3 regions of the Streptacidiphilus sp. EB103A genome follow, and region 1 is predicted to be linked to each of the others. Evidence: riboswitches for the same ligand, from Rfam matches in the RefSeq annotation. Region 1 holds a riboswitch; each other region holds the start of a gene.
The links. Region 1 has a riboswitch for S-adenosylmethionine ahead of ABH941_RS30820 (putative leader peptide). Riboswitches for the same ligand answer to the same signal wherever they lie in the genome.
Positions count from the first base shown of each region.

Region 2: it holds a riboswitch for S-adenosylmethionine, as region 1 does, so the genes downstream of both, thrC (threonine synthase) here and ABH941_RS30820 (putative leader peptide) in region 1, are expected to answer to the same signal.
Region 3: it holds a riboswitch for S-adenosylmethionine, as region 1 does, so the genes downstream of both, ABH941_RS26060 (GNAT family N-acetyltransferase) here and ABH941_RS30820 (putative leader peptide) in region 1, are expected to answer to the same signal.

Region 1 covers NZ_JBGCAQ010000021.1:48,372-57,705, forward strand. Annotated here, with positions in the region: gene ABH941_RS30810 (NtaA/DmoA family FMN-dependent monooxygenase) at 1-794, opposite strand, end outside; gene ABH941_RS30815 (LLM class flavin-dependent oxidoreductase) at 833-2,092, opposite strand; gene ABH941_RS30820 (putative leader peptide) at 2,262-2,342, opposite strand; SAM riboswitch class IV at 2,363-2,473, opposite strand; SAM riboswitch class IV at 2,618-2,728, shown strand; gene ABH941_RS30825 (putative leader peptide) at 2,749-2,847, shown strand; gene ABH941_RS30830 (amino acid ABC transporter permease) at 2,957-4,009, shown strand; gene ABH941_RS30835 (amino acid ABC transporter ATP-binding protein) at 4,054-4,806, shown strand; gene ABH941_RS30840 (transporter substrate-binding domain-containing protein) at 4,902-5,873, shown strand; gene ABH941_RS30845 (amino acid ABC transporter permease) at 5,892-6,902, shown strand; gene ABH941_RS30850 (amino acid ABC transporter ATP-binding protein) at 6,899-7,699, shown strand; gene ABH941_RS30855 (transporter substrate-binding domain-containing protein) at 7,769-8,806, shown strand.
Region 2 covers NZ_JBGCAQ010000013.1:175,353-184,686, reverse strand. Annotated here, with positions in the region: gene ABH941_RS22495 (copper homeostasis protein CutC) at 1-593, opposite strand, end outside; gene ABH941_RS22490 (HD domain-containing protein) at 689-1,354, shown strand; gene ABH941_RS22485 (DUF4031 domain-containing protein) at 1,429-1,689, opposite strand; gene ABH941_RS22480 (hypothetical protein) at 1,686-2,048, opposite strand; gene groL (chaperonin GroEL) at 2,156-3,778, opposite strand; gene ABH941_RS22470 (cold-shock protein) at 4,160-4,360, opposite strand; gene ABH941_RS22465 (MoaD/ThiS family protein) at 4,817-5,092, opposite strand; gene thrC (threonine synthase) at 5,089-6,372, opposite strand; SAM riboswitch class I at 6,390-6,536, opposite strand; gene ABH941_RS22455 (glucosyl-3-phosphoglycerate synthase) at 6,736-7,701, shown strand; gene ABH941_RS22450 (trehalose-6-phosphate synthase) at 7,732-9,183, shown strand; gene ABH941_RS22445 (hypothetical protein) at 9,168-9,334, opposite strand, start outside.
Region 3 covers NZ_JBGCAQ010000016.1:114,346-123,679, reverse strand. Annotated here, with positions in the region: gene ABH941_RS26085 (CocE/NonD family hydrolase) at 1-816, shown strand, start outside; gene ABH941_RS26080 (MFS transporter) at 829-2,076, opposite strand; gene ABH941_RS26075 (condensation domain-containing protein) at 2,083-3,444, opposite strand; gene ABH941_RS26070 (condensation domain-containing protein) at 3,451-4,812, opposite strand; gene ABH941_RS26065 (AMP-binding protein) at 4,809-6,626, opposite strand; gene ABH941_RS26060 (GNAT family N-acetyltransferase) at 6,793-7,527, opposite strand; SAM riboswitch class IV at 7,553-7,666, opposite strand; gene crcB (fluoride efflux transporter CrcB) at 7,743-8,111, opposite strand; gene ABH941_RS26050 (DUF190 domain-containing protein) at 8,111-8,524, opposite strand; gene ABH941_RS26045 (CrcB family protein) at 8,521-9,048, opposite strand; gene ABH941_RS26040 (DUF1684 domain-containing protein) at 9,287-9,334, shown strand, end outside.

The DNA.
Region 1 (9,334 bases):
TCGCGGCTGCGCCCGTAGCGGGCCAGCCGGTCCTTGACGTCGGTGTAGAAGGCGCGTCCCGCCTCCAGCGTGCCGTAGCGGCTGAAGATGGCGTCGGCGGAGGAGGCGGCGAACTCGCGGCCTTCCTCGGAGTCGCCGGCTTGGAAGATCACCGGCCGTCCCTGCGGGCTGCGCGGGACGTTGAACTGTCCGGCGATGTCGAACTGGCTGACCCGGTGCTGGAACCGGCCGACGTCCGGGCCGGCCAGGAAGGCGCCGGACTCCTTGTCGGCGAGGATCTCGTCGCCGCGCCAGGAGTCGAAGAGGACCTGAGCGGCCGTCAGGAACTGCTTGGCGCGCTCGTAGCGGTCCTTCTCGGCCAGGAAGCCGCCGCGGCGGAAGTTCTGCCCGGTGAACTCGTCCCAGGAGGTGACCACGTTCCAGGCGGCGCGGCCCGCGGACAGGTGGTCCAGCGAGGCGAACTGCCGGGCCACCTCGTAGGGCTCGTTGAAGGTGGAGTTGATGGTGCCGGCCAGCCCGAGCCGGTCGGTGACCGCGGCCAGCGCGGCCAGGACGGTGAAGGTGTCCGGGCGGCCCACGACGTCCAGGTCGTAGATCTGGCCGCCCTGTTCGCGCAGCCGCAGGCCCTCGGCGAGGAAGAGGAAGTCGAACTTGGCGCGCTCCGCCGTGCGGGCCAGATGGACGAAGGAGCTGAAGTCGATCTGGCTTCCGGCGGCCGGATCGCTCCACACCGTGGTGTTGTTCACGCCGGGGAAGTGTGCGGCGAGGTGGATCTGCTTGAGAGGCTTGCTCATGCGACTGGCGTCCTTAGGTCTCGGTGGGGAACAAGCGCTCAGACAGAGGTGGCGGATGCGGAGTTGGAAGCAGCGGCGGCGTAACGGCTCTCGGGGCGGGGCAGGCCGAGCAGCCCGCGCAGGGTGTCCGCCTCGTAGCCGGTGCGGAACGCTCCCCGGCGCTGCAGCTCCGGGACCAGTCGGCGGGTGATCTGCTCCAGGTCGTACGGGAGGGTGGCGGGGCGCAGCCGGAAGCCGGTCAGCCCGGCCCGCTGCCACTCCAGCAGCAGGTCGGCAAGGTCGGCGGCGGTTCCGGCGAAGACCTCGGCGTCGCTGCTGAGGGCGGCCCCGGCCAGCTCGTCCAGCCGGTCCCGGCGGGCGGCGGCAGCGCCCGGGGCGTCGTCGAGGAAGACCAGCAGGTCGCCGAAGATGTGCACGGTCTCGTCGGAGCGCCCCGCGGCGGACTGCTCCGCGCGGATCTCGCCGACAATGGCGCGGGCGTCGTCCGCGTCGTGCGGGGTGATGAAACCGAGGTCGGTGGAGCGGGCGACCAGCCGGTAGGGGATGCTCTGGTGCGCCAGCGCGGTCACCAGCGGCTGGCCCTGGGGCGGGCGCGGGGTGATCGAGGGCCCCTTCACGCTGAAGGCCGTGCCCTCGAAATCAATGTAGTGCAGCTTCTCGCGGTCGATGAAGCGTCCGGTGGCGACGGAGCGGATCTCGGCGTCGTCCTCCCAGCTGTCCCAGAGCCGCCGCAGTACCTCGACATACTCGGCCGCCTCGTCGAACAGTTCGGCGACCTGGGCCTGGACCTCCGGCCGCTGGAGGTCGGCGAGTGTGAGCCGCGGCAGGGTCCGGCGGCCGAAGAGCTCCGCCTCGTGCGGACGTCCCGACACCTGTACGCGGACCCCGCCGCGTCCGCTGCTGACAAAGTCCAGGGTGGCGATCGCCTTGGAGATGTGGAACGGCTCGGTGTGGGTGACCGTCGCCGTCGGCACCAGCCCGATGTGCCGGCTGAGCGGGGCGATCCGGGCGGCGGTCAGCACCGCGTCCAGTCGGCCTCGGACCTGGTCGGTGCGCCGGTCCGGCTCGAAGGCGGCCGACGACTGCAGGCCGAGGGAGTCCTCGATGGTGACGAAGTCCAGCAGTCCGCGCTCGGCCTCGGCGACCAGGTCCGCCCAGTACGCCGCGGTGAAGAGACCCTCGGGACGGGCGTCGGGCAGCCGCCAGGCCGCGGGGTGCCAGCCGGTGCCGTCGAGGGCTACCGCCAGGCGGAGGGCAGATTCCGGGTGAGACTCCGGGTGAGACGGCGGGTGAGACATGGGGGGTCGCTTCCTGCTCGGATGGGTGCCCGGTGGTGGGTGCGGCGGGCATGCCGAAGGGAAACCGCGCCGGGCGGGCCCAGGGCGGAGTCGGCGGGAGGGAGGTGCTTCAGCGGGAGGGATGCTTAGGCGGGAGGGATGCTTCGGCGCGAAGGACGACGCTTCGGGCTCAGACGGCCGGACAGAGGGCGCTGGCGATGCGCTGAAGATCGATATGGCGACGCGAGTACGTACCCACTGGTCGACGCACTGCTCACACCTCCGGTTCAGCTTGCGCGCTTACAGGACTGCGCCGTCCTGTCGGGTCGTCACCTGGAGCACCCCGCCGCGTCGGAGGGTTGCTGGTCAGCCAGCCAGGGCTTGTTGCTGACGCTCGTAACCTGCTCACACGCTAACTCCGGATGGGTGCCGAACACAATCCCCACTGATCGACTGGGGATCGTGCAGGCCGTTCGGGGCCCTGCCGAATCTCTATCGAACAGATAGGCATTGTCTAAAACAGCTGGACGGGTTACGGTGTTCCCTGGTTATGAGCGTCAGCGTCAAGCCCTGGCTTGCTGACCGGCAACCCTCCGACGCGGCGGGGTGCTCCAGGTGACGACCCGACGGGACGCCCCAGTCCTGTAAGCGCGAGATCGAAAGCGGAGGTGAGAGCAGTGCGTCGGCCAGCCGGTACGTACTCGCGTCGCCACGTCGATCTGCTGCGGGTGAGCAGTGCCCTGTGTCCGTGTCCGGGGACGTCCGCGGTCTGCTGACCGCACACTTCTCGCTTCCCCCCTCGGCACCTGTCGCCCCCCTTCACGCCGTCTCGCCGTGCTCACACGGCGCGATGCCGCGTCCTCACGGGACGGAATCCACACCCCCATGAGCAGTCCGGACACCTCCGCGCGCACCGCTGTCGCGCCAGAGCCTCCGCCTCCAGTCACCGCCGACCAGCCCGCCGCCGACCGCCCTGCCGCCAACCGCCCACTGCACGAGCGCCCCGAGGACGGGCAGCTGCTCGCCGCGAAGCTCGTCCCGCTGCGCCGCCCCGGCCAGTGGGTCTCCGCGCTCGCCCTCCTCGTCCTGCTGGCGATGCTCGTGCACACCCTGCTGACCAACAAGCGGTTCCAGTGGGACGTGGTCGGCAGCTACTTCCTCAACGGGTCGATCGTGAACGGCCTGGTCCTGACGCTGTGGCTGACCGCGGCGGTCATGTCGACCGGCTATCTGCTCGCCATCGGGGTCGCCGCCATGCGGCTGTCCGGCAATCCGGTGCTGCGCTCGCTGAGCTTCGGCTTCGTCTGGCTGGTGCGCTCGGTGCCACCGCTGGTCCAGCTGCTCTTCTGGTACGAACTCGCCTCGCTGTACCCGCAGTTGTCGCTGGGAATCCCGTTCGGGCACGAGTTCGTCACGGTGCGGACCGCGCACCTGTTCAGCGGGATTCTCGCCGCCTACGTCGGGCTCACCCTGGATGTGGCGGCCTTCGCCTCCGAGATCGTCAGGGGCGGCATCCTGTCCGTGGAGCACGGCCAGACCGAGGCCGCCGAGGCGCTGGGCCTGGGCCGGGCCAGGATCTTCCGCAGGATCGTGCTGCCCCAGGCGATGCCGGCGATCATCCCGGCCTCGGGCAACCTGCTGATCGGCATGCTGAAGGCGACCTCCATCGTCAGCGTGATCGCGGTGCAGGACCTGCTCTACTCGTCCGAACTCATCTACAACCAGAACTACCTGATCATCCCGCTGCTGCTGGTCGCGACCCTCTGGTACATCATCCTCACCACACTGCTCTCGATCGGGCAGTTCTTCGTCGAGCGCCGCTACGCCCGCGGCAGCAACCGCCGCAGCGGCACCGGCTTCTGGCAGCTGTTCCGCGGCAACGTGCCGCTGTTCGGCGCGAACGGCCGGAGCGGACGCGAACTGGCGGGCCTGTCATGAGTACGGACGAGCACCAGGCCGACGAGCGGCAGACCCTGGCGCCCCTGGTACGGATCCGCGGACTGCGCAAGAGCTTCGGTGCGAACCTGGTCCTGGACGGCATCGACCTGGACGTGCGGGAGGGAGAGGTGACCGTGCTGCTGGGGCCCTCGGGCTCGGGCAAGTCCACCCTGCTGCGCAGCATCAACCACCTGGAGAAGCCCGACGCCGGTTTCGTCGAGGTGGGCGGCGAGATCGTCGGATACCGCCACCACGGCAGCAGGCTGCACGAGTTGGGCCATCGGACGGTCACCCGGCAGCTGGCCGCGGTCGGCATGGTGTTCCAGCAGTTCAACCTGTTCCCCCATCTGACGGTGCTGGACAACATCACCGAGGCGCCGGTCGCCGTCCGGGGCCTCTCCAGGAAGTCGGCCGCGCTGCAGGCCAGGGAACTGCTGGAGCGGGTGGGACTGGGAGGGCGCGAGAGCGCCTACCCTCGGCAGCTGTCCGGCGGCCAGCAGCAGCGGGTGGCGATCGCCAGGGCCCTGGCCATGGAGCCGAAGCTGCTGCTGTTCGACGAGCCGACCAGCGCGCTGGACCCCGAACTCGTCGGCGAGGTACTGGCGGTGATGAAGGACCTCGCTCTGAGCGGAATGACCATGATCGTGGTCACCCATGAGATCGGCTTCGCCAGGGAGGTCGCCGACTCCGTCGTCTTCCTCGACAGCGGACGGATCATCGAGTCCGGCGCCCCGGCCGACGTCCTCGCCAACCCCAGCCACGGCCGGGCCCGTGCCTTCCTCGCCGCGGTCCTGTAGCGGCGCGCCGCTCCAGCAGCACCAACGCCCCTACTACGGCACCTCCTTACCTTCTTCCCGGCCGCTTCGACCTCCCGAAAGGAACCACCGTGACGATGCGTCATCTCCCACGCAACGCCGTCGCCGCCATCACGGCCTCTGCCGCCCTCGCTCTGCTCACCGCCTGCGGATCGAGCTCCGGCACGACGGTGACCCCTGCCGCGGGCGCATCGTCGAGCGGCTCCGTCCAGGGGTCGTCGACGGCGATACCCACCCAGGACGTGGTCTCCTCGATCCAGGCCGACCCCGCGCTGAGGGCGGAACTCCCGGCCGCGGTCCGCAGCAGCGGCTCCCTCGCGCTGGGCAGCGTCAAGGTGGTGGGAACCTCGGGCCTTCCGCACGGCGGCCAGACCCCGGACGGCAAGGTCGTCGGTCTGGACGTCGACCTGCGCGACGCGGTCGCCAAGGTGCTGGGAATCAGTTGGAACGTGCAGTACGGCACCTTCCCCACCATCATCCCCGGTGTACAGAACGGGAAGTACGACGTCGGCATGTCCAACTTCGGTGCCACCAAGGCCCGGGAGAAGGTCGTCGACTTCACCACCTACCTGAAGGACGGTCAGTCCTTCCTCGGCGCCGCCGGACTGAAGATCGACAGCGCCAGCACCATCACCGACCTGTGCGGGTACAACGTCGCGACGAGCCCGGGGACGACCTTCCAGCAGCTCCTCACCGACGGCGCGTCCAAGTGCGCCGCGGCCGGCAAGAGCCCCTACAAGGTGCAGTACTTCGCCGACACCGCGCCGATCTTCCTCGGCCTGGCCAACGGGAAGATCGACATCGAGTTCGGGCCCACCCTGGCGCTGAAGTACGACGCGGCGCACATCCCCGGCACCAAGTACCTCGGCCAGGTCGGCACCACTCCGGTCGGCTTCGTCACCGCCAAGGGCTCGCCGCTGGCCAAGGTGCTCAGCGACGCGGTCAACAAGCTCATCGCCACCGGCGACTACGCCAAGATCTTCGCCAAGTGGGGGGTGCCGGACACCGGCGTCACCAGCTCGGTCGTCAACCCGCCCACCACCTTCTGAATCGGGAGGAACCCTCCGATGACCGAACAGTCCCTCCCCGCCCCGTCGCTCACGGTCGCTGACAGACCGCCGGGCGAGGCCCCGGCGGCCGACGCGCCGGCCGCCACACCCCTCTCCCGGCAGCGGATCATCCCGCTGCGGCATCCGGGACGCTGGATAGCCACCGCCATCGTCCTGGTCCTGGTCGCCCAGTTCGCCCACGGCCTGATCACCAACCCGTTCTACCAGTGGGACCGGTTCCAGTACTGGTTCGCGCGGCCGGTGATCCTGCAGGGCCTGCTGATCACGCTGGAGGTCGCCGCGCTGAGCGCGGTGCTCGGCCTGGTCGGCGGCATCGTGCTGGCGCTGGCGAGGCAGTCGAAGAACCCGATCCTGCGGGCCGTCAGCTGGACCTACATCTGGCTGTTCCGCTCGGTCCCGCTGATCGTCGTGCTGCTGGTGCTCTACAACTTCAGCGCCCTGTACAAGACGCTCAGTCTCGGGGTGCCCTTCGGCCCCGGCTTCGTCCACTTCAACGAGTCGGCGCTGGCCACCGACCTGGTGGTGGCGACGGTCGGCCTCAGCCTCAACGAGGCCGCCTACGCCGCCGAGGTGGTCCGGGCCGGCATCCTCTCCGTCGACCAGGGACAGCACGAGGCCGCGGCCGCGCTCGGGCTGCCGAAGGTCTACCAGTTCCGGCGCATCGTCCTGCCGCAGGCGCTGCGGGCCATCGTCCCGGCCTACGTCAACCAGCTCATCGGGTTGATCAAGGGCACCTCGCTGGTGTTCTACGTCTCGCTGCTCGACCTGTTCGGCGAGGTCCAGAACATGGGCAGCACCTACCCCGGCGACGTGGTCCCGCTGCTGCTGGTGGCCACCGTCTGGTACGTGATCCTGACCAGCGTCGTCTCCGTCGTGCAGTTCTACGTGGAGCGCCACTACTCGCGCGGCGCGCTCCGCACCGTCCCGCCGACGCCCCTGCAGAAGCTCCGAGCGAGCCTGCGACAGCTGCGCGAACGCGCCGACTTCGGAAGAACGGTGAACTCATGAGCGGCACGACCACCTTGGCGACCCCCCTGGCCACCACAGCCGCCGCCGTCGAGGTCCACGGCGCGCACAAGTGGTACGGGACCAACCGGGTGCTGGACGGAGTGGACCTCACCGTCCAGCCCGGACAGGTCGCGGTGATCCTGGGCCCGTCCGGCTCGGGGAAGTCCACACTGCTGCGGGCGATCAACCACCTGGAGCAGCTCGACATCGGGCACGTCAGCGTCAACGGCGAACTGATCGGCGTCCGTCGGCACGGCGATCGGCTCAAGGAGCTGGGCGAACGGGCGATCCTCGCCCAGCGCGCCGGGATCGGCTTCGTGTTCCAGGGCTTCAACCTCTTTCCGCACCTGACCGCGCTGGAGAACGTCGCCGCCGCCCCGGTGGCGACCGGCCGGGCCACCAAGGAGGAGGCGCGCTCGACCGCGCTCGACCTGCTCGCCCGGGTCGGTCTCGGCGACAAGGCGGACGCCTACCCGCGCCAGCTGTCCGGCGGTCAGCAGCAGCGCGTCGCCATCGCCCGGGCGCTCGCGCAGAAGCCCGGCCTGATCCTGTTCGACGAGCCGACCTCGGCGCTCGACCCGGAGCTCGTCGGCGAGGTGCTGGCCGTCATCAAGGACCTGGCCGGCAGCGGCACCACCCTGATCGTGGTCACCCATGAGATCGGCTTCGCCCGCGAGGTCGCCGACCTGGTCGTCTTCCTCGACGGCGGCCATGTCCTCGAACAGGGGACCCCGGCGGAGGTGCTGGACAACCCGCAGCACCCGCGCACCCGGGAGTTCCTCAGCAAGGTCCTCTGACCACCCCCTGTCCCACCCCTTCTCACCCTCTCATCCGCAAGCACAGCACCAAGATTCCCCAGGAGAACCATGTCCAGCGCCGTGTCCAGACGAGTCCGCCTCATCCCCGCCACCGCCGCTCTGAGCGCCCTCGCCATCGGGCTGACCGCCTGCGGGAGCAGCACCACCGCCAAGACGGTGACTGCGGCCGCGGGCGCTTCCGCGCCGGTCGGCAGCACCGTCGTCGCCGTCGGCGCGCTGTCGAACGGGGCCGCGACCGAGGTCGACCTCACCGTCCCCCAGGTCGACTCGATCCGGGCCGAGCTGCCCGCCTCGGTACGCGACAGCGGCGAGCTCACCATCGGTCTCGGCCTGCTTCCCACGGGATCCGCGCCGCTCGGCTACACCGGCTCCGACCAGAAGACCCTCACCGGCTCCGAGCCCGACATCGGCCGGCTGGTCGCGGCGGTCCTCGGCCTCAAGCCGGTGCTGTCCAACGCGACTTGGGACAACCTCTTCGTCGGCATCGACAGCGGCAAGAACGACGTGGGCTTCTCCAACATCACCGACACCGAGCAGCGCAAGACCAAGTACGACTTCGCCAGCTACCGGCAGGACAACCTGGGCTTCGAGGTCCTCAAGAGCAGCACCTGGAACTTCGACGGCACGGCGGAGAGCCTGGCCGGGAAGACCGTCGCCGTCGGCGCGGGCACCAACCAGGAGAAGATCCTGGAGAAGTGGCAGTCCACGCTCAAGGCCGAGGGCAAGACCCTCACCATCAAGTACTACCCCGACGGCAACAGCACGTACCTCGCCCTGGACTCGGGCAAGATCGACGCCTACTTCGAGCCCAACCCGGAACTCGCCTACCACATCACCCAGACCGCGAAGACGCCCAACGCGACCCGCAGCGCCGGCAAGTTCTCCGGCGCCGGCGCCAGCCTCCAGGGGCTGATCGCCGCCACCACCAAGAAGGGCGACGGCCTGGCCAAGCCCCTCGCCGACGCCATCAACTACCTCATCAAGACCGGCGACTACGCCAAGTGGCTGGCCGCCTGGAACCTCTCCAACGAGGCCGTCCCCACCTCCCTGGTCAACCCGCCCGGCCTCCCGCTCACCAACTCCTGACCACCCGTCAGGCCCGCCGCCCCTCCGTCTTGGACTACGGATGGGGCGGCGGACCCACTCCCGGAATCACGCCCACGGGCGCATCAGGAGGGGAGCGAACATGTCCACGATTCGTGGACAACAGTGGAGACGGGATCCGGCGGGTGGCGCATCCGGACACTTGGCGATGCGGAGCGTCGCGCGAAGTGCGTGGGTGGTGACGCCCCACGGCTGCAACGGCAGCGTGTGGTGGGGCGTGTTGGGCGCCGTCTCCCGGGCTCCGCCCGGACAGAAGCGGCTCCGCCGCGCGACAGCGGCCGGGGGCGGCCCAGGTCCGGCGCGAAGCGCTCGCCGGGAGCGCGGGGCGGGGCAAGTGCGTCCCCCAATCGGGTTAGCTGGGGGGAGTTACAACCACGCTGGGGGGCGTAGCAACCATATATGGGTGTAATTCACCCCAGCGTGGTTGTAACTCCCCCCAGCACGGGCAATCCGGCATGGAGAAAGGTTTCTGCAGGCCCACCACCGGCGCGCCACCCGGCAACGCACGCC
Region 2 (9,334 bases), on a different contig from region 1:
CCGTCGATCCCCCGCGCCAGCAGCCCCGGCACATGCTCGGTCCTGAGCCCGCCCCCCACCAGAATCCGCGGCCCGTACCCCGGCTCCCCCGCCCTGGCGACCTCCGCCGCCAGCACCCCGAGCCCGTTGGCGACGCCCGTCGCCGCCCCCGCCGTCAGCACGGTGTCCAACCCCGGCAGCCCGTCGATCGCGGCCCGGACGGCCTCCCGGTCCGCCGCGTTGTCCAGCGCCCGGTGGAAGGTCCAGCTGCAGCCGGCGATCACGTCGAGGACCGTACGCACGGCCTCCAGGTCGACCATGCCGTCAGGGGTCAGGAAGCCCAGCACGAACTCCTCCGCGCCCTCGGCGCGCAGCGCCTCCGCCTTCGCCGTCAGGGCGTCCAGATCGCGCGGCAGAAAGCCGTCGCCGTCCCGCAGCATGACGCGGAGCGGGATGTGCACCGCGGCACGAATCCGGGCGAACTCCTCGACGGAGGGGGTGAGTCCGTCGGCGGCCATGTCGCCGGCCAACTCCAGGCGGTCGGCACCACCGGCAGCCGCTGCCACCGCATCCTGCGCGGACGTGGCGATAACCTCGAAGATTGGTCTAGACATATCGCTAAGCCTGCCATATCCAGCCGCCGCACGGCGAGCCCTGATCGTCCCTTGATCGCACAAAGTCCGCGACCGCTCTCGTTCACAATGGCGTCATGCCGACGCACCCGCACCCCGACACCGCGCTCGCCGCGGCACTGCTGGACCGCTGGACCGCCCTGCTCGGACGGGTCGCCGCCGCCGGGTCGGCGGACCCCGCGCCCTTCGGCGACGAACTTCTCCGCCGCTGGTCAGAACCCCAGCGGAGATACCACACGCTGAGCCATCTGGCCGCCGTCCTGGACGTCGCGGACCGGCTAGCGGACGAGGCGGAGGACCCCGACGCGGTGCGGCTCGCCGCCTGGTTCCACGACGCCGTCTACGCGCCGGAGCGGTCCGAGAACGAGGAGCGCAGCGCGAGGCTCGCCGAGCGGGTGCTGCCGGAGGCAGGAGTTCCGGCTACCGTCACCGCGGAGACGGCCCGACTGGTCCGGCTCACCACCACCCACGAGGCGGCCGAGGGCGACCGCAACGGCGCCGTCCTCTGCGATGCGGACCTGGCGGTCCTGGGCGGGCCCCCCGCGGCCTACGCCGCGTACGCGGCGGCCGTCCGCGAGGAGTACGCCTTCGTCCCCGACGACGCGTTCCGCGAGGGTCGCGCGGCGGTCCTGCAGCAGCTCCTGGAGCTGCCCCGCCTCTACCGCACCCCTGCTGCGCAGTCCGCTTACGCCGTCGCAGCCAGGAGCAACCTCTTGTCGGAGCTGAGCGCTCTACGTCCGTAGCTGGTTGGCAGCGCAGTTCCCCGCGCTCCTATAGGGGCGCGGGGAACTGCGCGAACAGCAACCACGCACCACGGTCACCTCGCCCGCTTACGTCTCCGCAACCCCGCCTCCGTCAACCGGACGACGAGTTCCCGACTGCTGACAGGCACTGCGCCAGCAGCCACCGCCGCTGCATACAACCGATCAGGCACGTCGTAGTGGTCCCGCTCGAACCCCCGCTCGGGAACCCCCAGCGCCCGCGCAAACGTGTGCAACTCCTCCAGCGAGCTGTCACTGACCAGATGCGACCACATCCGCCCGTGCGCCGGAACCCCCGGCGGGTCGATGAGGATCATGCCGGGCCGAGGCTGCCGACAGGGGCGATCACGATGCCCTCCTTCTCACAGACCCAGTGCGGGTCGTCCCCCAGCTCAGGATCCACGCTGAGCGCCTGCAGCTCGCCCTCGACCGCACAGGACCCGCACAGCGGCCAGCGACCGTAGGAGTCCAGCAGGGCGTCCTGGATGTCCTGGGCGACCAGCCCCAGCAGGAACCCGGCGCCGTCCGGCCACTGCTCCACCCACCAGCGCCGCTGGGCCACCGCGTCCTCCAGCAGGGAGACGACCCCGGCGTCGGCGATGTCGCGGGTGGTCAGGTCGCGCAGCACCCCGGCCCGGGCGCCGTGCAGTGCGGCTTCAACGGTCTCTGCATCCATACACTCCATGATGCCGCGAGGCGGCCCTCCCCTTGACCGGGGAGGACCGCCTCGCAGTGGAACGAGCTGGAACATGTAAGACAGGCTCAGACAACTGATCCGGAGGATCAGAAGTCCATGTCGCCACCCGGCATGCCGCCGCCCGCGGGGGCACCGGCCTTCTCGGGCTTGTCGGCGATGACGGCCTCGGTGGTGAGGAAGAGCGCGGCGATGGAGGCCGCGTTCTGCAGGGCGGAGCGGGTGACCTTGGCCGGGTCGATGATGCCGGCCGCGATCAGGTCCACGTACTCGCCGGTGGCAGCGTTCAGGCCGTGACCGGCCGGAAGGTTGCGCACCTTCTCCACCACGACGCCGCCCTCAAGGCCGGCGTTGAAGGCGATCTGCTTGATCGGGGCCTCAAGGGCGACCTTGACGATGTTGGCGCCAGTGGCCTCGTCGCCCTCAAGCTCCAGCTTGTCGAAGATGATCCCGGCCTGCAGCAGCGCAACGCCACCACCGGCGACGATGCCCTCCTCGACGGCGGCCTTCGCGTTGCGGACGGCGTCCTCGATGCGGTGCTTGCGCTCCTTGAGCTCGACCTCGGTCGCGGCGCCGGCCTTGATGACGGCCACGCCGCCCGCGAGCTTCGCCAGGCGCTCCTGGAGCTTCTCGCGGTCGTAGTCCGAGTCGCTGTTCTCGATCTCGGCGCGGATCTGGTTGACCCGGCCGGCGACCTGGTCGCTCTCGCCGCCACCGTCGACGATGGTGGTCTCGTCCTTGGTGATGACGACCTTGCGGGCGCGGCCGAGCAGCTCCAGACCGGCGTTCTCCAGCTTGAGGCCGACCTCCTCGGAGATGACCGTGCCACCGGTGAGGATGGCGATGTCGCCGAGCATGGCCTTGCGGCGGTCGCCGAAGCCCGGGGCCTTGACGGCGACGGACTTGAAGGTGCCGCGGATCTTGTTGACGACCAGGGTCGACAGGGCCTCGCCCTCGACGTCCTCGGCGATGATCAGCAGCGGCTTGCCGGACTGCATGACCTTCTCCAGGATCGGAAGCAGGTCCTTGACCCCGCCGATCTTGGAGTTGGCGATCAGGATGTACGGGTCCTCGAACGAGGTCTCCATACGCTCCAGGTCGGTGGCGAAGTAGGCGGAGATGAAGCCCTTGTCGAAGCGCATGCCCTCGGTGAGCTCAAGCTCCAGGCCGAAGGTCTGCGACTCCTCGACGGTGATGACGCCTTCCTTGCCGACCTTGTCCATCGCCTCGGCGATGAGCTCGCCGATCTGCGGGTCGGCGGCGGAGATGGAGGCGGTGGAGGCGATCTGCTCCTTGGTCTCCACGTCCTGCGCCAGCTCCAGGAGCTGCGCGGAGACGGCCTCGACGGCCTTCTCGATGCCGCGCTTCAAGGCCATCGGGTTGGCGCCGGCGGCGACGTTGCGCAGACCCTCGCGCACGAGGGCCTGGGCGAGCACGGTGGCGGTGGTGGTGCCGTCGCCGGCGACGTCGTCCGTCTTCTTGGCGACCTCCTTGACGAGCTCGGCGCCGATCTTCTCGTACGGGTCCTCGAGCTCGATCTCCTTGGCGATGGAGACACCGTCGTTGGTGATCGTGGGGGCGCCCCACTTCTTCTCCAGGACGACGTTGCGGCCCTTGGGGCCGAGCGTGACCTTGACAGCGTCGGCGAGCTGGTTCATCCCGCGCTCAAGGCCGCGACGAGCTTCCTCGTCGAACGCAATGATCTTGGCCATGGAAGTGGTCCTCCCGGACAGGGTGGCTGCGTGTGGACCGCGCTGGCGCCCGCGACGGACGGACCCGGCCTGCGGCGGTCACTTCCCGCCGCGTCCGGGGCCTCACCTACCCGGCCCGTTGTCACTCTCTACCTCAGAGTGCTAACGCCAATGATTAGCACTCTGCCCCCTTGAGTGCAAGGCGCGGCCCGAAGGGCATCGAATAGGGGTGGTGGTCGGGCGACGGGTGGGCGGGTGGTCAGGAGCGCTCCCGAGGGGTTCCCGGACGCCGGTAGGCCCGCACCCCGAGGGGTGCGGGCCTACCGGAAGACCTGCGTTGTGCTTCGTTCGGAACGAGGCTCGGCCGGTCCTGTCACTAGTCAGCGATCGCTCACCGAGCGGTCACACCACGCGGACCATGTCCGCCTGCGGACCCTTCTGACCCTGCGAGATCTCGAACTCGACCCGCTGGCCCTCTTCGAGCGACCGGTACCCGTCCATCTGGATCGCGCTGTAGTGGACGAACACGTCCGCACCACCGTCGACCGCGATGAAGCCGTACCCCTTCTCCGCGTTGAACCACTTGACGGTGCCCTGAGCCATTCCAAACTCCCCTATTACTGGCCCTTTCACGGTCCGCACTCCGCGGACCGGACCGAAGCGCCACGCCGCACGCAACGCTTCAACCGACGCTGAATGTATCCACTCGGGTGCCCTCCGCAACAGGGCATAAGTGAGGGAATTCTTGGGAGGCCTTATGGGGCGGAGCGATGGTTATCGCAACAAAGGTCGGCAAAATGACCCGGACATAGCGGACCTATGCGTCATATCGCTTAAGAATTTCTGACGCCCCAGTGACAGCTCTGCGCCCACCGCCGTCTCAGACAACGGGACAGGTGGGGATTGGCCATGCAGCAACAGGGGTAACCGGAAGCCACTCTACCTCTCCCGGAGCGCGGCGCCGCACACGGCCACAGCTGACGCACAGCAGAGATAAAGCGAAGCCGGGACGGCCCCGAAGGGACGTCCCGGCCTGCCCGCGATTATGAGGGGTGAATTTCAGCCACCCGCGACGGCGGGAATGATCGAGACGCCCGCGCCGTCCGGAGTGGCCGTTTCCAGGCCGTCCGCAAAGCGCACGTCGTCCTCGTTCACATACACGTTCACAAAGCGGCGCAGCTTGCCGCTGTCGTCCAGGATCCGGCCGCGGATGCCGGTGTGGTTGGCCTCCAGGTCGTCGATGACCGCGGCGAGGGTGGCGCCCTCGGCCGCGACCTCGGCGGCGCCGCCGGTGTAGGTGCGGAGGATGGTCGGGATGCGGACGGAGACACTCATGCGAGGCCAGCCTCTCGGAACGAGTCAAGGGTGGGGCGGATGGTGGCGGACAGGCCGGTGGTGGGCTCCACCGCGTCCAGGGTCTTCAGACCGTCGCCGGTGTTGAGGACCACGGTCTCGGCGGCCGGGTCGAGCAGGCCGTTCTTGATCAGCTTCTGCAGCACGCCGACCGTCACCCCGCCGGCGGTCTCCGCGAAGATGCCCTCGGTGCGGGCGAGCAGCTTGATCGCGTCCACCACCTGCTCGTCGTTCACATCCTCGACCGCGCCGCCGGTGCGCCGGCAGATGTCCAGGACGTAGGGGCCGTCGGCCGGGTTGCCGATGGCCAGCGACTTGGCGATGGTGTCGGGCTTCTGCGGCCGGATCACGTCGCGTCCGGACTTGAAGGCCACCGAGACCGGGGAGCAGCCCTCGGCCTGGGCGCCGAAGATCTTGTAGGGCTTGTCCTCGACCAGGCCGAGGGCGATCAGCTCCTTGAGCCCCTTGTCGATCTTCGTCAGCTGGGAGCCCGAGGCGATCGGGATCACGATCTGGTCCGGCAGCCGCCAGCCGAGCTGCTCGCAGATCTCGTACGCCAGGGTCTTGGAGCCCTCGCCGTAGTAGGGGCGGAGGTTGACGTTGACGAAGCCCCAGCCCTCGCCGGCCGGGTCGCCGATCAGCTCCGAGCAGAAGCGGTTCACGTCGTCGTAGTTGCCCTGGATGCCGACCAGCTCGCCGCCGTACACGGCAGCCATCACGATCTTGCCCTGCTCCAGGTCGTGCGGGATGAACACGCAGGAGCGCAGCCCGGTCCTGGCCGCGGCCGCGCCGACCGCGCCGGCCAGGTTGCCGGTGGAGGAGCAGGAGAGGGTGGTGAAGCCGAAGGTGCGGGCCGCCTCGACGGCGATCGCGACCACGCGGTCCTTGAAGGAGTGGGTGGGGTTGCCGGAGTCGTCCTTGACGTACAGACCGCCGGTGACGCCCAGCTCGCGGGCCAGGTTGTCGGCCTTGACCAGCTTGGTCCAGCCGGGGTTGAGACTGGGCCGGGAGGCCACGTCGGCGGAGACCGGCAGCAGCGGCGCATAGCGCCAGATGTTGGTGGGGCCCGCCTCGATCCGGGCGCGCAGTGCCTCGGGGTCGCCGGTGGGCAGCTCGTAGGCCACCTCAAGGGGTCCGAAGCATTCGATACAGGCGAAGTCCGGGGCGAGCGGGGTGCGCGCGCCGCACTCGCGGCAGGACAGCGCGACGGCGGGTCCGAAGGATTCGGCGGTGACAACGGACTCGGTGGTTACAGCAGCCATGATGGCGAGGCCCTCTCTCCTCATCTTCCCCGCGGCGCGTCTCGCCGCAGGACGGAATTGGCACCTTCCCCACCAGGGCCTCAACAGCTTGAGCTGCGGCTTTATCTGGCAGGAGGGTTGCCGGGACTTCAACGGGCCGTTCCCTCAGTCCCTCTGGATGAGCTCTCTGGCGATCCGGGCGCCGCAGCTCGCTGCGGCTACTGCCCGGAAGGCATTTGTAGTGCCAACCGTTGTACCCGCCGTGCGGCGGCTACTGGTCGTCCCCAAGACTGTAACCGAAGCCCCGCCCACCGATCACTGGTTGTCCGCGAGGCGAGACACCCGGTACCGCCGAAGCTCCGGTATCAACATCCGAGGAGTCCCGTGCTTGACGAGGTCGCCGACTGGCTGCGCCGCCGCTCCTGGGCGGCCGCCGACCGACCACTGCCGGAGCTGCTCGCCGCCAAACGGGCGAGCGGCGCCACCGTCAGCGTGGTGCTGCCCGCGCTGGACGAGGAGGCGACCGTCGGCGGGATCGTCGCCACCATCCGGCGCGAGCTGATGGAGGCCGTGCCGCTGGTGGACGAGCTGGTCGTGGTCGACTCCGGCTCCGCCGACCGCACCGGACAGGCGGCGGCCGCCGCCGGGGCCAGAGTGGTGCACCGGGACTCGATACTCCCCGAGCTGCCCGCCCTGCCCGGAAAGGGCGAGGTGCTCTGGCGCTCACTGCTGGTGACCAGCGGCGACCTGGTCTGCTTCATCGACGCCGACCTGCGCGAGTTCGACCCCGCCTTCGTCTCCGGGATCATCGGACCGCTGCTCACCGACCCCGACGTGGCCTTCGTCAAGGCGATGTACGACCGGCCGCTGGAGACCGACACCGGCAGCATCCCGGCCGGCGGCGGCCGGGTCACCGAGCTGGTCGCCCGCCCGCTGCTGAACCTCTACTGGCCGCTGCTGGCCGGCTTCGTCCAGCCGCTCGGCGGCGAGTACGCGGCCCGGCGCACCCTGCTCGAACAGCTGCCCTTCCCCATCGGCTACGGCGTGGAGCTGGGCCTGCTGGTGGACGCCCTGGAACTGGCCGGCCTGGACGCGCTGGCCCAGGTGGACGTGGGCGTGCGGCACCACCGGCACCAGGACTCCCAGGCCCTGGGCCGGATGGCGGCCACCATCCAGCTCACCGCCCTGGACCGGCTCACCCGCAGCAACCGGCTGAAGGCGGCCGAGGACCTGGCCAGCCCCACCCTCACCCAGTTCACCCGGACCGCGTCCGGATTCACCCCCGCCACGGTCGACCTCTCGACCCTCGACCGCCCGCCGATCGCCACGCTGACCGGCCGGGACGTTTGACCCCACTCCGCACAGGCAAGGCTCTGCATCATGGTCAACGCACGCCCGTCCCCATCGCACCAGGCACGGATTCTGCTCGCCTCCAACCGCGGACCCATCTCCTTCACGGTGGAGGACGACGGCACGCTGACGCCCCGCCGGGGCGGCGGCGGGCTGGTCTCCGGCCTCAGCGCCATCGGCGACGACATCGAGTCGGTGTGGGTCTGCGCCGCACTCACCGAGGGCGACCGCGCCGCGACCCGGCAGGGCAAGCTGGGCGACCCGTCCGTACGCATGCTGGACATCGACGCCGGCACCTTCGCCCGCGCCTACAACGGCATCGCCAACTCCACCCTGTGGTTCGTCCACCACCTGATCTACAACACCCCGACCACGCCCGTCTTCGGCGCCTCCTTCCGTCGCGAGTGGGCCTCCTACGAGGCCTACAACACGGCCTTCGCCGAAGCCCTGGCCGAGGCCGCGGCGCCCGGGGCGACCGTGCTGGTCCAGGACTACCACCTGTCACTGACACCCCGGCTGCTCCGCAAGCTGCGTCCGGACCTGCGGATCGGCCACTTCTCGCACACTCCCTGGGCCCCGCCGGACTACTACCGGCTGCTGCCCGACGACATCGCCAGGGACGTGCTGGTCGGCATCCTCGGCGCGGACCGGGCCGGGTTCCTCACCCGCCGCTGGGCCTCGGCCTTCGCCGACTGCTGCGAGGCCGTCCTCGGCGCGGAGGTCGACCGGGCCGCGATGACGGTCACCCACGACGGCCGCACCACCCGGCTCGGGGTGCACCCGCTCGGCGCCGACGGCGACTTCCTGCGTGAGCGGGCCCACCGGCCCGACGTCGACTCCCGGCTCGCCGCGCTGCGGGAGGCCGTGGGCGACCGCCGCACCATCGTCAGGGTCGACCGCACCGAACTGTCCAAGAACATCGTCCGCGGCCTGCACGCCTACCGGCACCTGCTGCGGACCCGCCCCGAGTGGCTGGACCGGGTCGTCCACATCGCCTTCGCCTACCCCTCGCGGCACGACCTGCCGGAGTACCGCGAGTACACCGCCTCGGTGCTGCGCACCGCCGTGGAGATCAACGACGAATTCGGCACCCCGACCTGGCAGCCCGTCCTGCTCGCGGTCGACGACGACTTCGCCCGCTCCCTCGCCGCGTACCGTCTCGCCGACGTGGCCCTGGTCAACCCCATCAGGGACGGGATGAACCTGGTCGCCAAGGAGGTCCCGGTGGTCTCCGACGAGGGCTGCGCGCTGGTCCTGTCCCGGGAGGCCGGCGCGTTCGAGGAGCTCGGCGACGACGCCGTCACCGTCAACCCGTACGACATCATCGCCACGGCGGAGGCCCTGCACACAGCCCTCACCATGCCCGCGGCAGAGCGCGCGGACCGCTGCAAGCGGCTGGCGGCGGCGGGGACGGCGCTGCCCCCGTCGGCCTGGTTCCTGGAGCAGTACCAGGCCCTGAAGGACGATCAGCTGCAGGAGTAGTTGAAGACGGCGGTGCCGGTGGCGGAACCGGGCGAGGTGATCTTCAGCGTCGCCGTCCCCTGGAAGTCGCCCTGCCCGGTCACGGTCCACCGCAGCGGGAGCTGCACCTGGTGCACACCGGACGCGACGGACTGCGTCAGCGCGCCGCTGA
Region 3 (9,334 bases), on a different contig from region 1:
GTACCTGGACTCGGCCTCGGCGAGGCCTGCCTGACGCAGGATCAGCACGACGACGACATGCGGTCGGTGGTGGTGGAGAGCGAACCGCTGCCGGAGGAGCTGATCGTGGCGGGCCGGCCCGAGGTCGTGGTGACGCCGGCCGACGCACCGGACCCGCCCGTGCAGCGGCTCGTCGTTCGGCTGACCGAGGTCGACCCCGAGGGGCGGTCCACGCTGATCACCGTCGGCGTCCTCTGCCCCCCGGCGCCCACCGAGCGGTACCGCGTCGCGCTGCGCCCCACCGTCCACCAGGTACCGGCCGGGCACCGGCTCAGGGTGGCCCTGGGCGACTCCGACTTCCCCCGGCTGAACCCGCTGCCGGCGCCGGTGGACCTGCGGGTCACCCGGGTCGAACTGATTGTTCCCACACTGGAGTCGAGCGCCGGATCGTCGGTGGACCTGCCCATGCCTCCCGCCCCGGAGACCGGCACCGCCGAGTCCGGGCCGCCCGCCGACCTCAGCTGGACGATCACCCGCGACCTCATCCACGACGGCGTCGAGGTCGCCGTCAGCGCCGCTTCCGCCGACTCCACCACCGACCAGGGGCACCGATTCCGCTCCACCAGCAGCCTGCTGGCGAGCGTCCGGCGGAGCGAGCCGCACGCCGCCGTCACCCTGGGCAGCCACAAGGCCACGGTCACCATGAGCACCGGGGAGTCGGTGACCACCACCGCAACCGTACGCTGCTCGCTGACCGCGCTGTGGGCCGGCGGCGAGGTCACCATCGACGGGGTCACCGTCTTCGCGCAGACCTGGGAGGCGCCGCTGGGACAGTGACGGACAGCCGAACTAGGGTCTTTCCGGCGCACGCAGGAGCAGCGCGACGACCAGCGCCGCCGCGGCCAGCGCCAGCGCGCCGCCACCGAACGCGGCGTCATATCCGGCAGCCAGTGCGGCATTCCCAGCAGCGTGTGACAGAGCCGTGCGCTCGGCCGCGAGCCCGGACAGCAGCGCGAGACCGATGCCGCCGCCGAGCTGCCCGGCGGTCTGGTACACCGCCGAGGCCACCGCCTCACGACCGGGGACGGCGGTGGCCACGACGCTCACCGGGACGGACTGCACACCGAAGCCGAGGGCCAGCAGCCCCAGCCAGGGCAGCAGTTGAGGAAGTCCCGCCCCCGCCGGCAGGCGCGACAGCGGGGCCAGACCGGCCACCGCGATCACCAGCCCGCCGAACGCCACGGCCCTCAGCCCGAAACGGCGGATCAGCCCCGGTGCCATGGTGGCCCCCAGCAGGATCCCGCCGCTGAGCGGGAGGAAGGCCAGTCCGGCCTGGACCGGACCGCAGTGCAGGATGGTCTGGACCCACAGCGTGCTGGTGTAGCCGACCGCGACCAGCGCCGCCGAGGTCAGCGCCAGCACGGTGTCGGCTCCGGCCAGGCTGCGGATCGGAAGGCGGCTCGGGGTCCGGCCCGCAAGGCGGCCCGCCGACACCCCGTCGGGCAGCAGCCGCCACCCGGCCACCGCCGCCCCCACACAGAGCGGCACCGGAACCAGGAACACCGCCGACCAGCCGAAGACGCCGGTGAGCAGGCCCCCGATCATCGGCCCCAGGGCGATCGCGCCGGCGCCGGCCGCGCTCCATCCCGCCAGGGCCCGGGCGTGACCGACGGCCGTGGGGAACGCCAGGGTGACCACCGACAGCGCGGCCGGGCAGCCGAACGCGCCGCCCACCCCCTGCACCATCCTCCCGGCCACCAGCACGGTGCTCGACCCGGCCAGCCCGCACACCACCGAGCCCAGCGCGAACAACGCCATCCCCGCGGTGAACACCCTTCTGGGCCCCAGCCGGTCCGCGGCGTACCCGCCGAGCAGCAGGAACCCGCCGAACGCGAAGGTGTAGCTGTTGACCACCCAGGGCAGCCCGAGCGCCGAGAGCCGCAGCGCACTGCGGATCGTCGGCAGCGCCACGTTCACGATGGTCGCGTCGGCCAGCACCAGGAAGTTGGCCACGCACACCACGGCCAGCAGTGCCCCGTTCCGGGAGTCCGGACCACCGGGGGTACGCGCGACGGCCGCCGCGGTCGTCTGCGCCACGGCGGCTCACCTCGCCGTGTCACGGCGCCGGGCGACGGACGGCGCGGCCGTCGGCGCCGGAATCGGCTGGACGGCCTCCTCACGGGCCACCCGTACCACCGCGGCCGTGAACGACTCGGCGAGCTCGGCCGTGCGAGCGGCCGAATACAGACCGTCATGGACGCAGATCTCCCCGCGCAGCACACCGTCCCGCTGGTGCCGCAGCACATAGGTCAGCGGCAGCACCTCGGGATGGTCCTCGGTGTGGCGCGGTGCCAGCCGGGTGGGCTCGACCGGCCGGTCGGTGACGGTCAGTTCACCGCCCGGGGCGACCACCACCCCGCTCCTGGCCGCGCCGTAGGGCAGGTAGTTGTAGCGGGTGTCGTACAGGCGGCCACCACGCGGTCCAAGGTCGTCCGGCACGACCCGGCGGATCAGGCCCAGCGGCAGCTGATGGGCCATCGCCTCGCGATGGGCGCGGTGAACCCGGTGCAGCAGCTCGCGGAAGGCGGGGCGTCCGGACAGGTCGACCCGCACCGGCACATGGTCCAGCAGCGGTCCGACCACCCGCTGCAGCTCCGGACGGTCGCGACCGGCCCGGGTCATCCCGATGACCACGTCGTCACCGGTGACCGGTCGGCGCGCCGCGAGCAGCACGGCCAGCAGCACCGCGCCCACGCCGACGCCCTCGGCCTGGGCCAGCCGGACCAGGGTCACCATCGCCTCCCAGGGGACGTCCGGGATCGCCTGCGAGACGAAACGCCCGCCGACCGGCGGCAGCTGGGCCAGCGGCGGCAGCGCGGCCAACCGCTCGTGCCACCAGGCCTCCGCCTCGGGATCGCGGAAAGCGCGCTCCCACTGTGCGAAGCGGCCGGGCTGGACCCTCAGCACCGGCAGCCTGGCCGGCCTGCCGGTGGCCTGCGCCCGGTAGCAGCGCACCAGTTCGTCCCGCAGCACCCCGTGCGACCAGCCGTCGAAGACAAGATGGTGGATGAACAGCGCCAGCACATGTCGGCGCGGGCCGAGCCGGAAGAGCAGTCCATGCCACAGCGGCGGGGTGTCCAGCAGCCGGGGACGCCCCGCCTCCACGACGATCCGGTCGTCCACGGCCGCCTCCGGAGCCGGAGCTCCGGACAGGTCGACGGTGCGCAGGTCGACCCGCACCTGCGGCCACACCACCTGGTCGACGTCCGTGCCCCGACTGCGGAACGACGTCCGCAGGGCGTCGTGCCTGCGGGTGAGGTCCTCCACCGTCCGGGTCAGCGCGGCGGTGTCCAGCTCCCCCGCCAGGTTCCAGGCGACCGGGGTGCTGAACCAGGAGCGGGCGTCCCGGCAGGCCGAGAACCAGTCCCGCTGGTAGTAGGTGGACGGGTAGTGGATCGGTTGCATCTCCGCTCACCTCGTGGGCACGACGAGCGATCTGACGGTGGCCCCGGGATTCCACGCGGCCTTGGCGAGCAGCGCGCTGAAGCGCTGTCCGTGACGCGCCACCGCGTCGACGGAGTGCAGGCCGGCGTCGCCCTCGATCTCGCCGCCGAGACCGCGGCCGTCGATCCGGGGCCGGTAGGCCAGCACCGCGTCGCCCAGCCACCAGGGGTCCGGCCTGGTCTTCACGATCCCGTACGGGAACTCCACCTCGGTGGGCGGCGCCGCGTCGGCCGGGCCGTGACCGGGCGCGGACGCACCCTGCGGGCTCGGCGGATTCGGCGGATTCGGCGGGGGCAGGAAGTTCAGGTTGACGGCGAAGACGGGCGGCTGCTGCCGTCCGAGCAGCGGCAGCAGCACACCCAGCGGCAGCCGGTGGTCGTAGGCGTCCAGCAGCGCCTCGCGCACCCGCCCCAGCAGTTGGCTGAAGGTCGGGTTGCCCCCGGCGTCCACCACCAGCGGCAGTTGGTCCGTCAGACAGCCCACCGTCGAGCGGAACCGGGGCAGTTCCCGGTTGCCCATCGTCAGCCCCAGCACGACCCGGCCGCTGTCCGCGCGTCCACCCGTATGTGCGGCGACCACGGCTGCCGCCAGCACCGCAGTGAGGGTGGTCCGGTGCCGGGCCGCCAACCGCTCCAGCGACTCCAGCACCTCCCTCGGCAGCAGCGGGAGCGAGGGGCGGACGGCCAGGTGCTCGCCACCGGTCACAGCCGGCAGGCCCAGCCGGTCGTCGGCCGAACCCAGGGCGTCGGCCCAGTAGAGCTGCTGCGCCGCACTCGCCCGCACCGCGCGCTCGCGGACGGCGAAGTCGCCCATCTGGGCCCGGACCGGGGCCGGTTGTACGCCGGCCCAGAGCTGCTTGATCTCCTCGACGACGACCCGGCTCGCCGCCAGGTCGGAGACGGCATGGTGCATCCACACGATCAGCAGATGGTCCTGCGGACCAAATCCGTGCAGCTCGGCCCGCGCGAGCGGCCCGCCGTCCAGCTGGAACGGGCGCTCGGATCCGGCCAGCAGCAGGCGCGGGAACACGTACTCCAGCGTGCCCCGGTGCTGTTCGGTCTCCACCGGGATCGAGCCGCCGACCGCGATCCGCTGCTCCATCGCACCGTCAGAAGTCCTTCCCAGCACGGTCCGCAGCGCCTCATGGCGGCCGACCAGGACTCCCAGCACCTGGTACAGGTGCCCCACGTCGAGCCGTCCGCGGAACCGGAGCACCGCCGGCACATTGATGGCCGAGAGGCCCGAGGGCGACCAGAGCGACTCCTGCGGAAAGGAGACCGGGCAGGTCCTGGTGGAAGCCAGGGCCACCGTGTCGAGCCGGGCGGTCACAGCAGTTCCCTGGCGGCAGCCGGGGCGCGGTCGACCCGCGCGGCGAACGCCCGCAGGCTGGTGGTGTCCAGCAGGTCGCGGAGCCGCAGCTCCTTGCCCAGCCGCTCGGACACCTGGGCGATCACCTCCATCGCCGTCAGCGAGGAGCCGCCGGCCCGCAGGAAGTCATCGGTGGCGGAGACCCGGTCGACGTCGAGGGCGGCCGCCCAGATGTCGGCGACGGCCTCCTCGGTCCGGGTGGCCGGCGGCACATGGGCCTGCTCGCCGGACTCCTCCGTCAGCAGGGTCCGCAGCTGTCGCTTGTCGATCTTGCCGAGCATGTTCCGGGGCAGGTCGTCCATCACCACGATCCGGTGCGGCGCCGCCATCCCCTGCCGTTCGCGCACATAGGCGCCGAGCGCCTCCGTGGCCAGTCCGGGCGCGGCCCGGACCACGGCCATCACGCACTCGGTCAGCACGGGGTGCTCCACCCCGACCACGGCTGCCTCGATGACCCCGGGGTAGTCCATGATGGTGGCTTCGACGTCCAGGCTGGAGACGTTCAGGCCGCCGGTGTTGATCAGGTCCGGGTTGCGGTCCACGAGGAAGAAGTAGCCGTCCGCGTCGAGCACGCCGATGTCCCCGGTACGGGTCCACCCGTCGGCCAGAAAGACGGTGGAGGCGCCGCTTCCCGCGTCGCCCTCGCCGTCGTAGCGGCGCTGCGGCGCGTCACTGCGCAGCTGGACGTCCCCGGCCACCCCGGGCGGAACGACCCGGCCGTCGGCGCCGACGATCCGCACCTGTGATCCCGCCGAGGGGCGCCCCAGCGACTTGGGCCGGGCCGGGTCGTAGTCGGTGCCCATCCGGCGCGGCCAGGACTCCGTGGTCGAGTAGACATTGCGGATCCGCGCGGTGCCGAACAGCTCCGCGAGCTGCGCCAGGGTGGCCGGGTGGATGGGCGCACTGGTGGTGCGGACCTGACGCACCGAACCCAGCTCGTAGGAGCCCCGGGCCGCGGCGTTGACCAGCGCGATCGCCATGGCCGGCACCATCACCACATGGGTGGGCCGGTACTGCTCGACGGCCCGCAGCAGAGCCTGGGGGCTGAACCGCGGCAGCGTCAGGACGCTGTGCGGGCTCGGCCCGAGCGGCTGGACCAGCAGCCCCTGGCCCACCGTGGTCCCCGGCGGGAGGGAGTGCAGGGCGGTGCTGGCGTCCCGCGACAGCGAATGCATCAGCGGGTACAGGATGTTGGCGTGGGTGGCGACAACTCCCTTGGGAACCCCGGTGGTTCCGGAGGTGTAGATGATCTCGGCGTCGGACGCCGGGGTGAGCGCGATCCCGTCCCGGGTGGTCGCGATCCCGAAGGTCGCCGTCGACCGTCCCTCGGCCAGCTCGGCGACGCCCGCGGACCAGCCGCAGCGAAGCCCCGCGGGGACCGCGCCCACGGCGCCGACGGCACCGGACGCCCGGAGCACCATGGCCGTCTGCTCGGCCCCGGCCGCCTGCGAGACCGGCACCGCGACCGCTCCCGTCTTGAGCACGGCGACCCAGGCCACCGCGTAGTCGATCCAGTCCGCGGTGGAGCACGGGAGCAGCACCCGGTCGCCGGGGAGCACACCGCGGTCCACCAGGCCCCGGGCCACCGCGTTGGAGGACTCCTCCCAGGCCGCCAGCGTCAGCGTGGCTCCGTCGACGACCTGGTGCGCCGTCGCGTCCGGCCGCTCGGCGGCCCGCTGCCGCAGCTGCGCGGGGACGGTCCAGTCGAGCGGACAACTGGACAAGGTGATGGGGTTGGGCGTCTCGGGGTTGGGCGTCTTGGAGTTCGCAGTCACAGCACTATCCCTCCAGCGGAGCCGACAAGCCCCCTGCTGGATCCGGGAATTCGCCCGCCACGCGCCGTCGCGTATCAGTACTCACACGCTAAGCCCGTGCCCCTGGCATTGTCTTCCGGCATATGACGGAATCTTCGGCTCCCCCTGAAGACGGACGTCCTCCGGACTACGCGCGCCCCTCAGCGGGAACCCGCACCGCCACAAAGCTCACCTCACGGCGCAGCCGGAACCCCAGTGACAGATAGAGCCTGATGGCGTTGGTGTTGGTGGCCGCCGCGTGCAGGAACGGGGTCTCGCCGCGGGCCCGGATGCCGTCCGCGACGGCGAGCACCAGCCTCGTCGCCAGCCCCTGGCCGCGGTGGCTGTCGGCCGTGCAGACCGCGCTGATCTCGGTGAAGCCCGGCGGGTGCAGCCGCTCGCCGGCCATCGCCACCAGCCGGCCCTCGCGGCGGATGCCGAGGTAGGTGCCGAGTTCGACGGTCCGGGGCAGGAACGGTCCGGGCTTGGCGTGCTCCACCAGGGCCAGCATCTCCGGCACGTCCTCCGGGCCCAGCCGGACCGCCTCGCCGTCCGGGGCGGCGGCGATGCCGTCGTCGACCAGCTGCACCCCGCGGAGGTCCATCACCGTCTCCCAGTGCGGCGGCGGCGAGCTCTCGATCCCGGCCACCGGGACCACCGTGCCCGGCCCCAGCAGCGCGGCCACATCACGCCAGGTCTGCTCGTCGGGCTCGTCCGGCAGGGCCACGAACGGCGTGACGTCCGAGGGGTAGCGGAGCACCGCCCCCCGGCGTTCGGCGAAGTGCGCGTGCGGGCCGAGCAGCGCGGCACGGGCGGGGTTGTCCAGCGGGTGACGGGGGGCGGCCGTCGACGGGGCGCTCTCCCGAAGGGACTCTGCGGGCATGGCGGGGCGGGGCCTTTCTGATCGGATCTCGCGCTTACAGGACGGCGCAGCCGTCCTGTCGGGTCATCACCTGGAGCACCCCACCGCGGACGAGGGTTGCCGGCCAGCAAGCCAGGGCTCGACGCTGACACTCATGACCACAGATCACGTTAACCTCTTGGCGACCTCCGGGCAATCCCCATCCCTCCGGTAGGCATTGGCCCCGACCGGGGGGCTCACAGCCAGGTCAGCAGCCCGTAGCCGAGCGCGGCCGCGGCCAGCCCCAGGCCGAGACTGCCGACGGCGTTGAGCCCGGCCTCGGCCACCGAGCCGTCCTCCATCAGCCGCACCGTCTCGTAGGAGAAGGTGGAGAAGGTGGTGAAACCGCCGCACACCCCGGTGCCCAGCAGCAGGCTGAGATCGGGCGCGAGGTGGTGGTGCACGGTCGCGGCGCCCAGGGCGCCGAGGACGAACGAACCGGTGACGTTGATGGCGAAGGTGCCCCAGGGGAACACGCTGTCATGGCGCCGCTGCACGGCCCGGTCGGCCAGGAACCGCAGCGGCGCGCCGAGCATCCCGCCGAGGAAGACCATCAGCACGGGCATCAGGACTTCTCCTCGCTCGGGACGGCCGGTGCGGCGGGAGCGACGAGTTCGATCTCTTCGACGGTGACCAGACTGCGAGGGCTGATCTCACGCAGCTCTGGCACAAAGGCGCGGATGCGTTCGGGGGTGTCGATGATGACCACCAGCAGCGGCAGGTTGTCGGCCAGGTCCAGCAGCCGTGAGGTGTGCACGGCCCGGGAGTTCCGGCCGAAGCCCTCCATCCCCCGGAAGACGCTTGCTCCGGCCAGCCCGGCGCGGTGCGCCCGGTGCACGATCTCGGTGTAGACGGGGCGATGGTGGAACTGCTCGCCGTCGGCGAGGTGCACGGTCAACCGCAGGGCCGGCCCGGACAGTTCCTCGCGCGGCTCGGCTGCCCGGTCGTCCTCGTGGTGGCGGTGCAGCAGCGGGGTCATCGCGAGGCTCCTTCGGCGGACGGCTCTTCGGAAGGCAGGTTCGCCGGGGGCGGGGCAGCCGCGGGCCGGCCGCCCCCGCTGCGGCGGCTGGGGCCCCGCCGCACCGGGAGCCCGGTCAGCCGCCGGACCAGGGCGATCCCGGTCCAGACGGCGGCGAGTCCGGCGATCAGGCTGGTCAGCGCATAGGCGTCGGCGAGCGAGAGGTGCCCGGTGGCGATCAGTCCGCGGGTCTCGTTCATATAGGTGGAGAAGGTGGTGAAGCCGCCGAGGATGCCGACCCCGAGGAAAGGGCGGCGGTAGCGCGAGGGCGGCCAGACCTCGACGACGTAGACCATGAGCGCGCCCAGCAGCAGGCTGCCCAGCACATTGGTGGTGAACGTCGCCCAGGGGAAGCCGCCGGCCGGAGTGGCCCAGCCGCGGGCCAGCCCATAGCGGGCGACGCTGCCCAGCCCGCCGCCGAGCGCGACGACGGCCAGCACGTCCCAGTGCCGGGTCCGCCCCGGCTCGGGTTCCGATCCGGGCATCAGCCCTCCACGAAGGCGAGGTGAGCGGGGCATGCTTCTCCTACCTGAATCCAGGGTCGCCGAAAGGTCGACCGCCAGGTAGGGACCGTTGGCAGCGGAATGCTGCGGTTCTACGGCGAGCCCCTCCGCCGTGGCTACGAGGATAGCGGTCCCCCGACCGAATCCGCCCGCACCACCCCCGGCCGACGCGACATACCGCGGCAGCACGCCGTTCACAAACCGCGCTCAGGATCGAGGTATGACGATTCAGGAGATCGACCGGGAAAGCTTCGTCGAGCAGTGGGAG